DNA from 4 places in the Pelosinus sp. UFO1 genome. Region 1 is predicted to be linked to each of the others. Evidence: riboswitches for the same ligand, from Rfam matches in the RefSeq annotation. Region 1 holds a riboswitch; each other region holds the start of a gene.
The links. Region 1 has a riboswitch for cyclic di-GMP ahead of UFO1_RS08940 (porin). Riboswitches for the same ligand answer to the same signal wherever they lie in the genome.
Positions count from the first base shown of each region.

Region 2: linked by a shared signal. The riboswitch ahead of UFO1_RS23930 (calcium-binding protein) and the one ahead of UFO1_RS08940 (porin) in region 1 are both predicted to bind cyclic di-GMP.
Region 3: linked by a shared signal. The riboswitch ahead of UFO1_RS11295 (GspE/PulE family protein) and the one ahead of UFO1_RS08940 (porin) in region 1 are both predicted to bind cyclic di-GMP.
Region 4: linked by a shared signal. The riboswitch ahead of UFO1_RS22765 (methyl-accepting chemotaxis protein) and the one ahead of UFO1_RS08940 (porin) in region 1 are both predicted to bind cyclic di-GMP.

Region 1 covers NZ_CP008852.1:1,938,245-1,942,465, reverse strand. Annotated here, with positions in the region: gene UFO1_RS08940 (porin) at 1-1,463, opposite strand, end outside; cyclic di-GMP riboswitch class I at 1,642-1,728, opposite strand; gene UFO1_RS24875 (hypothetical protein) at 2,470-2,679, shown strand; gene UFO1_RS08930 (YdiU family protein) at 2,845-4,221, opposite strand, start outside.
Region 2 covers NZ_CP008852.1:86,857-91,077, forward strand. Annotated here, with positions in the region: gene UFO1_RS00380 (S1C family serine protease) at 1-354, shown strand, start outside; gene rlmH (23S rRNA (pseudouridine(1915)-N(3))-methyltransferase RlmH) at 356-835, shown strand; gene UFO1_RS00390 (CdaR family transcriptional regulator) at 942-1,286, opposite strand; gene UFO1_RS24225 (LrgB family protein) at 1,229-1,585, shown strand; cyclic di-GMP riboswitch class II at 2,262-2,345, shown strand; gene UFO1_RS23930 (calcium-binding protein) at 2,503-4,221, shown strand, end outside.
Region 3 covers NZ_CP008852.1:2,414,668-2,418,888, reverse strand. Annotated here, with positions in the region: gene UFO1_RS11310 (shikimate dehydrogenase) at 1-357, shown strand, start outside; gene UFO1_RS11305 (hypothetical protein) at 587-1,168, shown strand; gene UFO1_RS11300 (secretin N-terminal domain-containing protein) at 1,165-2,394, shown strand; cyclic di-GMP riboswitch class II at 2,486-2,570, shown strand; gene UFO1_RS11295 (GspE/PulE family protein) at 2,636-4,221, shown strand, end outside.
Region 4 covers NZ_CP008852.1:4,852,037-4,856,257, reverse strand. Annotated here, with positions in the region: gene UFO1_RS22770 (2-hydroxyacid dehydrogenase) at 1-139, opposite strand, end outside; gene UFO1_RS22765 (methyl-accepting chemotaxis protein) at 189-2,156, opposite strand; cyclic di-GMP riboswitch class I at 2,331-2,416, opposite strand; gene UFO1_RS25600 (2-hydroxyacyl-CoA dehydratase) at 2,737-2,958, opposite strand; gene UFO1_RS22760 (hypothetical protein) at 3,041-3,541, opposite strand.

The DNA of each region.
Region 1 (4,221 bases):
GTGTCGCCTTTATCTCCGCTGATTTTGTCTTTTAGTCCATAATATTCGATACCTGTAACAACATTTTCTGTCAAAGTATAGTTCATTCCTAAGCCATAGCCTTTAAATCCTTTCATAGAGCTACCTGTGCCATTCATTCCATGAGCAATATACGTGCCCTGGGGTTGATTATAATATTTGGCAAATACTCCATAGGTACCCGGCCTCCATGTTTTTAATTCTCCATAGTTAGCACTAAGCACATAACCTTTGCTATCTGTCAAAGTAGATCCCAAAGCCATGGCCCCTACACCAAAATTACTGAAATTATAATTCCCACCAAGAGTCCAGATTGTGTTTTGACTGTGATCTCCGTCATCCTTTTGGTAGTGATGAGCACCGACTTCAAGATTGTAATCAAAATCGTTATACCGCGCGGTTGCTATCAATGTTTTTTTCGTGTAATCGGTTTCGCCATAACTTACCGTGTATTTTATCGGATCTCCAAACTCAACTTTGACGCCTTTAAAATCGCTATCATAAATATTACCGTCCGCCATAAGGTAACCGAACGAACCTGCTGTCACTATCGATTCACCGCTTTTTCCCGCCACATATAGATGTGAAAGCTTGAAGTCATTATTATAATTTACTACATTCTTTTGACCTTCTAGCATACCATAAGCACGCCAATCCTGATTCACTGCACTATTAAAACCAATACGGGCACGAATTCCAGATGAATCCCGATCTAATTGCCCAGGACCACTATTCAATGCGTAATGATAACGAATTTCTCCATCAATCTTTACTTTGTTATCCAACTGATTGCTCCGGTCACCTATATGACTCAATTCATCTACAAGGCCTGTATACGTTTCCGGTGAGATATAATTTGTATTACTACTTTTTGTTTTTTCCTTAGTTACTGTATTATTTAACTGAACCACTGTTTTTGGCTCAATATCAGCATTATTCCTAAGCATTGTTTTCGGATCAACATAGTCATTATTTAGTGTAAGCATTGTGTTTTTATCAGTAGTGAGTTTGTCTGGATTCGTTATAATTCTCGTTGTCATTTGCGCAATTTCATACGCAAAATCAGCTTTGGCTTTTTCAATATCTAGGTTTTGGTCACCAATTATTTTTGTTGTGATTTGTGCCATTTTATATGCGAATTCATTTCTTTGGTTGTTAGGTAAAATCGGCATTATTTTTGCTGTTACCTTAGCAGTTGAATACGCAAATTCAACTTTAAAGTTCTCGACATTTGTGGTTGGGGTAGATAATATTTTCCCTGTAATTTGTGCCATTTCATAGGCAAATTCAGCTTTGAATTTTTCTGTATTTCCTGGAATTACAAGTTTATTGTCACCCTCGATTTTCATTTCATTTGAAGCATATACCACGTTTCCCCCGGGCTCATTTATTGGTATAACGACTATCGTTGCAACCGAAAACAGTAATATAAAAACCTTTTTCACTTAAAAAACTCACCGCCCTGATAAGATGTATTTTCATAGTCGCGTCTGGTTGTCCCATTACATACGTTTCATTCACCTGAAAGCTTGCTGCAACACTTATACAGGTTAATTCCTCTCGATGGAAAATTGGCAACAAACATCAATTTTTGCACAAAAAAATGCCAGGTTGCATTTCAAGAAATGCAACCTGGCAATCATAGACTTAATCGTCCTTAGACCCATAGCTTTGCGTCCCTTCTTTTCAGAAGGTTTGCCAATTATATACTTTTTAGTTAATTTTCGCTCAATATTGTTAAATTCCTGCATAATTATGGTATATTGTTAAATATTTAAGATACATAACATCTATTATCATAATTCATCTTTCTATTTTTCAAAACATTCCATTATCGATTTCAATAAAATTCCTCTAGAAGCATTTCAAAAGGTTAAATGTAAATACTTTACATTTAACCTAATTACTGGTATATTTAGAATCTATTTTATTTTTAGAGGAGACTTTTATAATGGATTTAACAACTACGTGTACTTTATTATCCAATGCTTCACATTATTTCCCTTGGATTGTACTAATTATAATCGCCTATGAGTTAGTAATATTTGATTAATCAAGATATTTTAAGCAGTAAACTAAAAACACTACATGGCTCGTTAACCCTTGTAGTGTCTGAGATGAGAACGGCATTTTAAAATTTTTGGTCAAAAAAAGATAATAATTTCTTTAAGCACGATCCGAATGAGTTAGCCAAAAAATACACAAAGCAGCTACCAGAGTTAAAATAACCCCTACTTCAAACACATCAGGCCCATCGAACCACATTTCTCCCCCTCCCATAACTATATATGTTTTTGAAAAGCCTTACTATATACATACTTTATTTATCATTTTTTATAACACAATCTTCAAAATAAAAAACACCGTGCTACCAATAGGTACGACGTATATCCAATACCAATTGCATAGCTCGATCACTATGCGTAAATAATATGGTCAGGAGGTGATCATATGACACAACAACAAGCTAGTAACTCGCAACAAGCCAGTAACTCGCAACAAGCCAGTAACTCGCAACAAGCTAGTAACTCGCAACAAGCCAGTAACTCGCAACAAGCCAGTAACTCGCAACAACAACGATCAACCAAAGACAAACAACAGGATATAAAAAATGCTGCCTATATTGCTAGTATAGATCAGCCCAATCACCCAAATACCTAAAGTAAAAAACGGTAACTACTATAATATGTTTTATAGCGGCCTCTGGAGACGTTTTAAAAGCAGTGCCGCTTTGCAAGGTAAAAAGACCACTACCAGTCAAATGACCAGTAGTGGCTTTTTTGAATTCCTATATGGTACTCTCTACATCCTCCCTTTGCTTCTATGTCAGGTACCGCAAAAAGTTCGGTAAGGACGGGTTGATAGCGCTGGCAGTGTAGAGTAATCAGCCTGTTCGGGGGAGTGTGCGTAAGGACATGAAAGAACATCAAGAAGCCGCTCCATTACACTGTATTCTCCTTGCACCGCGGCTTCTAGTGCGGCTTCTACCCGGTGATTACGTGGGATTATCGTAGGATTGCTATTTTGCATCAACTGATGCGAAGAGGCTTCCGCTTCCTGCTGCCTGCCTAGCCTCGCCTGCCACAACTCATGCCATTGAGCAAATTCTGTGGTGCCAAACAGTTCCATATTGGGCCGCATATCAAAAGTTAATGCGCGGAAGGTGTTGGTATAGTCCGCACGATACTTCTTCATCATACCGAGAAGGTCTTCAATAAGATTTTTATCCTGTTCTTCTTCATTAAATATTCCCAGTTTTGCTCTCATTCCCGCAAGCCAATTAGATTGATACAACTCAGTAAAATCTGAAATTGCATCCTGGGCTAGCTTGACAGCCTGCTCCTGATTGTCATGCAACAATGGCAATAGGGTTTCAGCAAATCGCGCGAGATTCCATCCAGCAATATGCGGCTGATTGCCATAAGCATAGCGACCTTGTAAATCAATAGAACTGAATACCGTTGCTGGGTCATAGATATCCATGAAGGCACAAGGACCATAATCTATAGTTTCGCCACTAAGGGTCATGTTGTCGGTATTCATCACCCCGTGAATAAAGCCAACCAGTTGCCATTTGGCAATCAATACGGCCTGCCGTTTGATCACTTCTTGAAGCAAAGAAAAATAGCGGTTCGGAGCAATGTCAACGTTTGGAAAATGTCGTTGCAATGTATAATCAGCTAGGATCCGGAGTTCCTCAATAGTGCCCCAGTTTGAAGCATACTGAAAGGTGCCGACGCGCAGATGACTAGCAGCCACACGGGTCAGAATTGCACCAGGCTGGTAGGTTTCGCGGATTAAGGTCTCACCTGTTGTCACCACCGCTAGGCTGCGAGTGGTAGGAATACCAAGACCATGCATTGCTTCGCTGATGATGTATTCGCGCAGCATTGGCCCAAGTGCCGCTCGACCGTCGCCCCGGCGGGAATATGGCGTTCTTCCTGAACCCTTGAGCTGAATATCAACCCGCTGACCTAGAGGATTAATCTGCTCGCCAAGCAGCAGAGCCCGCCCATCCCCTAACAAAGCAAAATTTCCGAATTGATGCCCCGCGTAAGCTTGAGCCAGAGGCGAAGCACCTTCTGGAATCTGGTTGCCAGCAAATACCGCTATGCCATCTTCACTTTGCAGTGCCTCGGCATTCAACCCCAGTGACGTAGCTAACGGATAATTGAGAATAACCAATTGCGGTGAGCGTACAGC
Region 2 (4,221 bases), 1.9 Mb from region 1:
AATACGGCTAGACCAATATTGCAATCGCTAATAGAGAAAGGTCGTGTAGTAAGGGCTTACTTAGGAGTGGGAATTTTAGATCGGAATACGGCTGCTGCCTATGGCTATGAACTCGCGATAGATAAAGGAGTTTATTTAGTGCAAGTCGCAAAGGGTGGCCCAGCAGGTAAGGCTGGACTTAAGGAAGGCGATATTATTTTAAAGATAGCAGAGACAGAGATTAACAGTGTAGCAGATCTAAGAGGTGCAGTTGATGCTCAGGCTGTTGGTGGTACCGTAAGTGTTACTATTGTACGTAAAGGTCAGCAGCAGGTTGTGAACGTACTTTTAGAAGAAATGCCGAGTCAGCAGTAATATGAAAATTACCATTGTTGCCGTTGGCAAAATAAAAGAAAAATATCTTACCATGGGCATTGCTGAATTTGTTAAACGTCTTACCCCTTACTGCCGCTTATCAATTATAGAGGTCGACGAAGAACGCATGCCCGATAACCCTTCTGATGCCGAAAAAGTGAAGGTTCTATTTAAAGAAGGGGAACGTATGTTAAAACACGTTAAGGAAGGGACACACCTTATTGTCCTTGATGTGGTTGGCAAGCTAGCTTCCTCAGAAGAGCTGGCAGAAAAAATCAGTATCCTAGGTATTTCCGGGAAAAGTGATATCACTTTCGTCATTGGTGGTGCCTTTGGTCTTTCCCCCGATATAGTCAAAGCAGCCAGCGAACGGTTGTCTTTCTCTAAGATGACCTTTACTCATCAGATGATACGCTTGTTATTAGTTGAACAGGTGTATCGGGCATTTAAGATTAATCGGGGGGAACCGTATCATTTGTAGTGGCGAAAATGGCATGTAATAACCTTAAAATTTGAACAAAGTCGCCCTAGCAAGGAGAATTTCTCTTTGCTAGGGCGGTTTTGTTCAAATTATGAAAGAAAAGTCACTAAATTTTAGTTAGCAGGCGGGCGGAAATTAATCCTAGTTGCAGTTGAAATTGATGTTGAGAATTTTCAGGGTCAAATCCCGTGATTTCATGAATACGATTTAAGCGATATTTCAAAGTATGCCTATGCACAAAAAAAAATTGTGAGGTTTCTTTAATATTGCTATTGCATTCCAGAAAAGCTTCAAAAGTAGTTACCAGCTCACTTTTATGATTGGTATCATAATCAATCATTGGCGCTACCGTTTGCATGTAATAATTGTATAATTCCATTTCATTTACGTTATTTGCAAATAAATTATAGGCCCGAGATCCATAAAATAATATACAATCTTTTTTTTGCAACCGATCGGCGACATCTTGGCGGAATCCCTGCGCTGACAGCCGCCTTCGTAATTACCACCGGTATTATCGGCACTAGACTGAGTCCTATAGTTTTCCGCTGGATGAAGCAGGTCAGTCCTATAACCAAAGGACTGATGCTTGGCGTGGCCGCTCACGGAGCGGGAACTGCCAAGGCGCAGGAATATGGCAAAATGGAAACGGCCATTGCCAGTCTGGCGATGATCTTTATGGGCATTATTACAACGCTGCTCGCCCCGGAGGTTGTACCGTTGTGTTTTCAGTTTCTTGGTATAAATTGATAGTAGCAAGTGTATTTATTGATCGATTGAAAAGAGAAGAAATGGCCACAACATTATAGGCAAGCACTCATTGAGGAAGAAAGACAAGGGGACGGAGGAAATGTCTTTGTAGACAAATCCACCGTCCTTTTGTCTTGCCAGTTAGAATTGATTTGTTAGATTGGCATACTATTTCGCCAGAATTCCCAAAAGTGATCGAGGCAGAGTATGAGATCATTTTTCCTAGAAAAGAAGAGGGTAATCAAAGTGAGCATAAAAACTGAACCGTTGGACTCGATACGGAGAAGAACCGTATCACTGGTAACGGCGAAAAATAGAAAAAAAGAGTTGGAAGTCCAATCTTCCAACTCTTTTTTTGATGTTACCGGTATACTTTGTAAAATACTCGGGATTGCTCACACAGACATGCCGTCCCTGTGAGTCTGAGCCACCTTACCTTATAGCACTATTATGAAGCGAATTGGTGTACGCTATAGCCCCCCATTTTACTTAAGGGATGCTTTATTTGTGATAATGAGGCTTGAATTATTGTCGATGTTTGTCGTATTGAGTAAATTTTTGTTGATGAAATGGGACTTTGAGGCCAACGAAATGGGACCCCGAAATAAAGGTAATTAATGTGAGAGAGTGGAAATGTAGAATGTGTAAATCTTGTGTATAATTTAATATTTTCCTTAGGATGGGATTAAGCAATGAATGTCAGCCTGTATGTGGACACTTGGGCTGTCAGGAGCTGGTAGTGTAACCGGGATCTCTTTTTTTGTGTTTTTATTGACGGGTAATAGACCAAAAGTAAGCATAATTTGTTAGCCAAAGATGTGAAATGAGTAGCCTGGAAAATGTTCTAAATATAAAGCAATTTCAGTTGGGAGATAACCATGTATGCAGTTCCAAAAAACTCATGGAGGGATTAGATTATGGGCAAAAGCAAAACTAATAGTGAAGCTGGTAGCGATATTTCGTATATCGGATATGACCAAGACGTTTTAACTGGCGGAAATGGTAAAGACCATCAAAACGGTAAAGGCGGCACAGGTAGTTTACCTGGTAAAAACGGAAAGTCTGCTTTAATCGGCGGGGAAGGTAATGATAATCTTCACGGGGGAAACGGCAAGGACATTGTAGTTGGTCAAGGTGGTAACGATACCCTGTATGGCGGAAATGGTAAGGACCTTTTAATTGGCGGGGAAGGTAATGATAATCTTTACGGCGGAAATGGTAAGGACATTCTAGTCGGCGGAGCGGATAATGATACCTTGTCTGGTGGAAAAGGCAAAGACATTCTTAGTGGTGGCGTGGGAAATGATTTGCTTGACGGTGGTTATGGAGCCGATTTTATGGCTGGTGGCAACGGCGATGATACTTACGTAGTAAATAATTATCGTGATACAGTAGAAGAGAGAGCAGGCGAAGGCATAGACACTGTACAGGCAAGTATCTCATATACCCTAGGCGCCAATGTAGAAAATCTAACTTTAACCGGTAAAGCAAATCTTGACGGAACAGGAAACGAACTAGACAATGTCATTATAGGAAATAGCGGAAATAATGTTCTTAATGGTGGGGCTGGGAACGACTTTCTGGACGGTGGAATTGGTGCCGACACCATGTACGGTGGCCGGGGTGATGACACCTACATCGTCGACAACGTTGGTGATGTGGTCGTGGAAAAAGCAGGCGAAGGCAACGACACTGTGCAGGCAAGTATATCATATACCTTAGGCGCCAATGTGGAAAATCTTACTTTAACCGGTGAAGAGAATCTTAACGGGACAGGAAACGGACTAGATAATGTCATTATAGGAAACAGCGGAAATAACGTTCTTAATGGTGGGGCTGGGAACGACTATCTGGACGGCGGAATTGGTGTCGACACCATGTACGGCGGAGTGGGCGACGACACTTTTATCGTTGACAATGTTGACGATGTGGTAATCGAAGCTACAGGCGAAGGCACTGACACTGTGCAGTCGTCGATAAGTTATGTATTAACCGCTAACGTGGAAAACCTGACTTTGACCGGCAGCGCCAACATCAATGGTACCGGTAATGAACTTGATAATACTATCATCGGCAACAGTGGCAACAATATTCTAGACGGCGGAGCCGGAAATGATACATACATTTACGGAATTGGTTCAGGTAATGATACGATTGATAACTACGAATTGGCGGGCAGTAATGGCTTTGACGTTGTGCAATTCGGACAAGGGATTGACAAGAATTCATTTGAATACCTAACGGAAGGATCGGATCTCATTTTACAATTAAAAGAAACCGGTGAGACGCTTACGCTAAAGAATTGGTATCTTGGAGAAGACTACCAGGTAGAAAATTTCCGTTTTTCCGATGGTAGCATACTTACACCAACTGATATAAATGATTCTCTTATGATTGTAGGTACTGAAGGGAATGATACACTATATGGTCGTGAGAACCGCAATGACAGAATTTTTGGCCTCGGTGGAGATGACAATCTATACGGCTATAGCGGCAAAGATAAACTAGATGGTGGAGAGGGCAACGACCTTCTAGACGGCGGAATCGACGCCGACATCATGTATGGCGGAGCGGGCAACGATACCTTTATCGTCGACAACGCCGGTGATGTGGTAATCGAAGCTGCGGGCGAAGGT
Region 3 (4,221 bases), 480 kb from region 1:
ACCAATTTTTTCCCAAATTTTAAAAATTTATTAGGCTGTAACTGGCGAGATAGTACTTTTACTAACCAAGTCAAAGAATGCGATATTCTGATTAACTCGACTCCCATTGGTATGTCAACTAGTGAAAAAGAAGAGTTGCCTATTCTATGGGAGAATGTAAATAAGGACGCTACTATCTGTGATTTAATATATAATCCGCCAATTACTGCTTTTTTAAACTCAGCTCAAATTCGTGGCTATAGAATCATTAATGGAGCAGGAATGTTGGTAGAGCAAGGGGCCTTAGCATTTGAACTATGGACAGATAAGCAAGCACCGCGTACTATTATGTCGAATATTTTATCAAAATATATGTAAAAAAATAACAAAACACCTTATTTTAAAGCAGGAATTTACAAAATTGGTTAGAATATACATAATTAGGACATAAAGGCTTGGGTCCCAGGACCCGAGCCTTTATTTTGAAATTTTATTATGATAAATTGCATTATAATATCCTTTTTATTTGTCGCAATTATCAGTAATTTTTTAAGTAAATAAGAGAAAAATTGCTAGGTCTTATTTAGTATAGTAGGGGTGGACAACTTTGGAATTATCAGCTCAAATTGGAAAATTTACAGCCAAACAACGTCTAGGCATAATTCTCGGAGTGGGAAGCATCGTATTTATCATCACAATGTATATAACACCTACCGAAGTAGTGACGGCACCTACTATTCCTAAACAAGCAAATACGGGAGTTGTTAAGAGCTCCACCAATAAGGCTATTATGCTTGTTGGACAACAAGGTAATCAAACAAACCAAGTGTTTCGTGATCCTTTCCTTATACCTTCCGAATTTCAAGAAAAAATACCAATTACTAACAACGTAAGAGATCAAGGATTTTCAAAGGTTCCTAGTTCAAATAGAGAACCTACCGCGAGTGAAAAACTAATTACCCCAATTAAAGCCAAAGAATCTGTTACACTGACTGGTATAGTTAGTACCGATAATCAGCGTTTAGCAGTTATTCAATCAGCGAACAAAAGTAAAGCCTACCAGTTATATGAATTTATAGATACATACCAACTGGTTGCGATTCAGGATGATACTGTTATTCTTAAAGATAATGATAGCCAGCTCGTATTATCCCTAGAAACTCCCGGGAAAAAAGGAGGAAGAAAATGAGATACAAGATATTTATATGCTTGTTAGTACTTTTTCTCTCTATAGGGATTTCTAGTATGGCAATGGCATCTCCTCAAAGTATTAACCTTAATTTCATGGATGAAGATGTGCGTGTAGTCCTACATACTCTTGCCACAATTGGAAATGTTGATATGATTATTGATGATTCGATCAAAGGTAATATTACCATGAAAATTAATAATATAACCTTTGAAAATGCTTTGGCCCTAATCACTTCTGCTAAGGGAATATCGTATCGAAAAATAGGTGATTCCTACATTATCGAACCTGCTGACATGGGTATAACAGAAGTCTATAAACTTCGTTATATTCGTGCTGTTGATATAAAAAAATCTCTAGAACCTATTATGGGAAGTCTCAAACTAAAAGCAGAGATAGATGAAGTATCAAACTCCTTACTTGTTAGTGGTTCACCTACAGGCTGTGCTCGTATTAAAACACTATTAACAGATCTTGATATTCCGCAACAGCAGGTAACCCTGGAAGCGAAAGTAGTAGCCATAAATAAAGCTAAAACAAAAGATCTAGGAATTGATTGGTCATGGGATGTGACGCCCCAGTACCCTGAAGTTGAAACAACAGATGAAGTACGAGATAGTAACGGTAAAGTAACAACACCCGCAAAGACCACAATTACTCGGACAGCACATAAAGGTACTATAAGATTTGGTAGTAGTCCTGCAGGAGTCCCCTATGAGTTTTACTACCAGGCAAAGATCAATGCTCTTATTAGCAATGGTAATGCTAAGATTTTAGCAAGTCCTAAGGTAACTACCATTAATGGCAAGGAAGCACGTATTTTAATTGGAGATCACATCCCTGTGCTCACAGAAAAAACAGAAAACGGTAAAACAACCACTACTGTAGAATATGTTGACGCAGGTATTAAACTTACTTATACCCCCACCATTACCGCTGAAGGTACTGTGACTGCTAAAGTTCGTACGGAAGTGAGTACTCCAACTTTAGTATCTGATATTAAAAATTATCGTATTACTACTCGCGAAGCTGAAACTACGGTCTGCATGAACGATGGTGAGACAATGGTAATTGGCGGTCTTATTGGTAGTGAAGAATCCAAAACAAATAATAATGTACCTTTCTTAAGTGAATTGCCTTTGATCGGAACATTATTTAAAAGTGTACATAATTCGAAATCAGAAACGGAAGTCATTATATTTTTAACAGCACACACTTCTAAGTAATAAGAGTAATCTTTACATAATTATAAATCTATTATTTAGCATTTTTGGTAATAAATTGACATTATTTTAGCGAATGCTGGATATAAAAGTTGATATAGATAGTTGTGATGAAATCCGTGATGTATTTGGGCACTTTATCTAGGATGGAACAAGTAGTGCAACCGACTAACTTTATGCATTTAATTAAAATATGAATGTATTTGCTGTTCGGTTGCTTTTTTTATGAATAGGTAGGTGGAAAATGAAACGAAAAAGACTGGGTGATTTGTTGCTTGAGACAAATCTAATCACACAACAACAATTAGAGGAAGCACTAAAGATTCAAAAAAAGGACAATAAACGGCTAGGTAAAGTATTGAGCGATCTTAATTATGTATCCGAAGATGCCATGATTCAAGTTCTTGAGTTTCAATTAGGCGTACCTCATGTGGATTTATCAAATATTGTTATAAAGCCAGCAACAGCAGCTCTTGTTCCAGTGAATTTAGCAGAACGACACCAAGTGATTCCGATAAAAATAGCTGGTAATAAAATTACCCTAGCTATGGTTGATCCTACTAATTTTTATGCCATTGATGACATTCGTATGGCTTCTGGTTTTGATGTAGAACCAGTTATCGCCACGGAAAAAGATATTTTACGAGCCATAAGAGAATCTTATGGTGTCCAAGATTTAGTGCAAAAGGCTGTCAATAATATGCGACCAGAAGATATGGCATTAACAGCCGAACTCCAAACAGCAGATGATGCGCCTATCATTGGCTTGGTCAATTCTCTTATGAACCAAGCCATTAAGGACATGGCTAGTGACATACATATTGAACCACAAGATAAGACACTCCGAGTTCGCTATCGTGTAGATGGCATGTTAAGAGAAGTTGGCAGCTTTCCGCGAGACATTCATCCTGCAATTGTTGCTAGAATTAAAATTATGAGTGATATGGACATCGCGGAGAAGCGGATACCCCAGGATGGCAGAATCAAAGTGAAAGAAGCAGGCCATAATGTGGACGTGCGAGTATCAACTCTACCTACCATTATGGGAGAAAAAGTCGTCATGCGGCTATTAGATCAGAAAGCAGTTATTTTGGATCTTAATAAACTTGGCTTTTCCCCTGAAAACTTTACTATGTATCACAAATTATGTTCCCATTCCTATGGCATGGTTTTAGTTACAGGTCCCACTGGATCAGGAAAAACGACGACTCTCTATTCTACGTTAACTAAAGTGAATTCACCCAGTAAAAATATTATTACCCTAGAAGATCCTGTAGAATATCGTTTGGCTGGTGTAAATCAGGTACAAGTCAATCCTAAAGCTGGTCTTACCTTTGCTAGCGGACTTCGTTCCGTATTGCGCCAAGATCCTAATATTGTGTTAGTAGGCGAGATACGTGATAGCGAAACTGCGGATATTGCGATTCGAGCGGCCTTGACTGGCCATCTAGTCTTTAGTACCTTACATACAAATAATGCAGCAGGGACTATCACCCGTTTACTAGATATGAATGTTGAGCCTTTTCTTGTAGCTTCGTCTGTTTTAGGTGTTGTAGCACAACGGTTAGTCAGGTTAATATGTCCCGAATGCAAAGAAGGTTATATACCTAATTCTGATTCTTTAGAACGGCTCTTCTTAGGTATCGGACCCGACGCACAAATTACACTACATAGGGGAGTAGGCTGCGCACGTTGTAATCATACGGGCTATCGGGGACGAATGGCCATTCATGAACTAATGCCTATAACCGCTCAAATACGAGAAGCGATTAGCCGTAAAGCTTCTAGTGACGAAATTAGTAACATTGCTGTTAAACAGGGTATGACTAC
Region 4 (4,221 bases), 2.2 Mb from region 1:
CCCTCGATAAAAAATGTTCTTTTTGACTATCATTTAGATCATGCCAATAGACTATTTCTGTAGTAGGTTCCTTATAGGTTTCAATCATCTTATGTATTTCAGGTGATACTTTTTCAAAATAAATTACAGTTATAGTCATTTTCTATCCTCCGTTTAAAAAGTGAATATATGCCGTATACCTGTTATACCTAAATCTTAAACTTGGATACAATGTCCTGCAAATTTCCTGCCATTTGAGACAGATCCGTGCTGGAAGAAGCAATCTCCTGAATAGATGCAGTTTGTTCTTCTGTAGCTGCTAATACAGTTTGTGCTTGACCTGTCGCATCCTTACTAATCTTCGTAATTTCCTTTACTGAAGATACGATTTGTTGGCTACCGTTAGCCATCTGCTCAATGGCTGCAGAAATTTCACGGATTTGATCCGACTCTTCTTCAATAAGTAAAGCAATCTCGTTAAAAGATTGTCCCGCGGCTATGGCAACTTCTGTACCTTTTCTTACCTCATCAGTTCCATCATTCATTGCTAGTACAGCCTTAGTCGTATCTGCCTGAATTTCTCCAATCAAAGCAGCAATCTCTTTCGCAGCTCCTTGAGACTGTTCCGCGAGTTTTCTAACCTCCTCAGCTACCACAGCAAAACCACGGCCTTGTTCACCAGCACGAGCAGCTTCAATAGCAGCGTTTAAGGCTAATAGATTCGTTTGACCGGCTATTCCCGCAATAGTATCAACGATTTGCCCGATTTCCTTAGAACGTTCACCAAGTTTAGCTACTACTTGTGCTGAATTATTCACTGAAGTTTCAATATTCGTCATCTGACTCGTAACTTTCTGGACAGCCTTACCACCTTCTTGAGCAGTATTTGATGTTTTCTCGGCTGTAGCAGAAGCGCTGCCAGTATTAGCAGCGATTTGTTGAAGACCCGCAGACATTTGTTCAACGATATGCATTGTGTTATCTACAGCCTGCATTTGATGTGTTGTCCCGTCAGTCACACCTGTTATTGCAGTTGATACTTGATTTGCCGCCTGAGATAATTGTTCTGTGCTTGCTGTAAGCTCTTCAGAGGAAGCCGATACTATTTCACTTGCCTCCTGAACTTTCACAATCATTTGTCTAAAATTCCCAATAGACGTTGATAGGGCCTTCGCCAAAATACCAATCTCGTCATTAGATGAAGAAGTAATAGCTACAGAGAGATCCCCGTCACCAATCTTCGCAACTTGCCTAGAAATCTCTTCAATTGGACGTAATAGTCTAATAAGGAATATCCATGCAACTAACCCGACAACAAGAAGAGCCACTAAAAGAGAAATCACCATAGTAGTAAGGCTAGCATAAAAGTCACTGATAATTTCACTCTTAGGCATACTAACAATTACCACCCAGGGGGTATTCTTAATTGGTACAGCTAAGGCCAAAGAGTCTCGACCGATAGAATCGGGGTAAGGGATTAATTTCCCCGAATTCTCGAGTAAAGAATGTAACATATTTTCAGGAACTTTTATTTGTTCTTTTATTAAATCTTTATTCGTGTGAGCTAGTATTGATCCATCTTGAGCAACAATACCTGCCACTCCAGTTTCACCCACTTTGACTTGCTCGAGAAAATTTTGTAGGGTTTCTAAGGAGATTGACTGAGCAACAAATCCCGCCATTTTACCGTCCTGTGTTTTGACAGGTTGTGTAACTATGACTGAGGGTATTCCTGATGCCCTGTTCACTATTACATCGCTAATGTGTGACTTTTGATCCTTCATCGTGTCTTTAAAAAAATCCCGGTCAGCCACACTTCCCCCTATTGTTTTTGCATCGTAGGGAGCTATGGCAAATCGTGCGCCCGCAGAATTGATAAATACCAGACGATCAACTCCCCATGTGGCTGCGAAATATGCATTGATCTTATCTTGTACACGGGAAGCATCTCCAGATTTAAGGTCAAGATCTTCACTATAATATTTACCGCTTCTTGAAAATGAAGCAAATAATTCACTTGTCTCACCCGCCAGCTGAGAAGCCTGGCCATTCATTGCCACTTGATTGTTATTCAATGTTCTTCCATAGAGAACATACATACCTGACCCTCCGACGATAAGCCCTGTCATAAGAAGGGCAATCACTAACAACGTAACGGTTTTTGCTTTAATAGACATATCTTATTCTCCTTTATTAAAAACTAAATACTAATTTATTTGTAAATGATCTCATGCATTTATAATTCCTGCGAAGTTGCTAGTTATGGAATACTTCAACCGTAATCTACATGCATAATTTCATTAAGAAATCAAAAATTCCCAGACGAATGCCTGGGTTTCAATACCTTTTTCAAGGGAAACCTGGCAATCATAGACCAAATGTCCTTAGACCCATAGCTTTGCGTCCCTACCTTTCAGTAAGTTTGCCAAATATGTAATTTTCTACATTTACAATATCATAATTATAAGACTAATAAATTATTATAATATTAACGTTTGGTTAATATTACTAAAAATATGGCGTGTAATTACCTCTAGTATGGAATATAATGATTGATATTGATAACGATTATCAATATCAATCATTATATTCCATACTGTTTAATTTTGTCAACACTTCAATTGCCTTCCTGAAAATAAAAAAAGCCGTCGCAATAACCTGCGAAGGCATGAATTTATATATGTTATTGCTTATCTTATAGAGAGTAATGTGACAACTAAAAGCGTCAATCACGCCTGGATCATTTCAAGAAAGGCTTCATTGACAAACTACTGTTCCTCCCAGTTCTTCAACCAGCCTAATTACTTTTTCTGAGCCTAGCCCAACAGGTACACCAGTAAGTAAAATACGTGGCCCTGTATTATGCCTGTTTTGCTCTAAACCAACTTTAATAGCAGCGTTCAGTTCTTCCAGCATAGTTGTAACTTTTGCTTTCCTTAAGTTCTTGTTTGGTTCCGCATAAAGAAACGGGATAAGCACCAGCTGCCAAGATCAATTTAATACTATATCTTTTGCAGTTCGTCGGTATCATAAAAAAGGTTGCTGATACCTCTATTCATGCTTAATTAGCTCTAATTACATAACATTGAACACCTTCATGTACATAACCATTTCTCCCTGTTCCAAGCTCTCTAAAATTAGTGGTATAGAAGTGATCTCCCGTTGAGCTATTGTAGTACCGGTGTAAAGCTATCGTCCGCGGATGGCGTGAACTATAGACATAACCTTCGATACCTTCGTATACATAAGAATCATTCCCTCTACCAAGCTCATCAAAGTTGGTAGTGTAGAAGTGATCTCCATTTGAGCTGCTCCAGTATCTATGCAAAGGGACTGTCCCCGAAATATGAGATTTGTATACATAGCCCTCGACACCTTCATGTACATAGCCGTTGTTCCCTTCTCCAAGCTCATCGAAATCAGTGGTATAGAAGTGATCACCTGTTGAACTATTGAAGTATCGGTGTAAAGGCTCTATATTCGGACGATGTGAGGCGTAAACATTTAAGCCTGGCAATAATAAAAACATACCCACCAGAATAAAAATAAAATTCTTCTTCATTATCGAACTTCCTTTCAGCGTAGTTTACGAATACGATTGCATTCAAGTAAATCCTCAGATTGAGAACCACTAATTTGCCTCTATTTTTTTATCATAGGTAGAATTTTTCAAGTTACATCAAATTAGCCATATTGCAATTCTAATTTTAAAAACGGCAATGTCATGCATTTCATTCTCAACAAGGTCACTCATTGTGATTGATCTATTATGTAGCGGCTAAGCTTCTATTACTGATACGCTAAAACCTATTTGCATTATCACTCCCCTTAATTTGTTATTTAAGCATAACATTAGAATATGACAAAATTATGACGGAATAGTAAATTTTACATACAACCGTATATCGATTCAATAGATATGTGTTCCTATATATATATCGTCTTTCATTGACATACATTCCGCATTGACGATAAATTAACTACAAATATAAATTTCTTTCCTATTTTTTATCTGCACATATAAGCTGAATATTCGATAGACAAAAAAGCACCGCCCTACCAATTAAGGAGGACGGAGCGGTGGTGAGTTGGTAGATAAATCTGTAATGACCTATTGATTATTGTACATAATTATCAGCAAGAAGTAGTGTCATCGAAATCTGGAAATAAAAGAATGAATAGGCTGATGATCAAAATTATGAACCATATTCCCCTATTAAATGAATTAAAAAACATATCAAT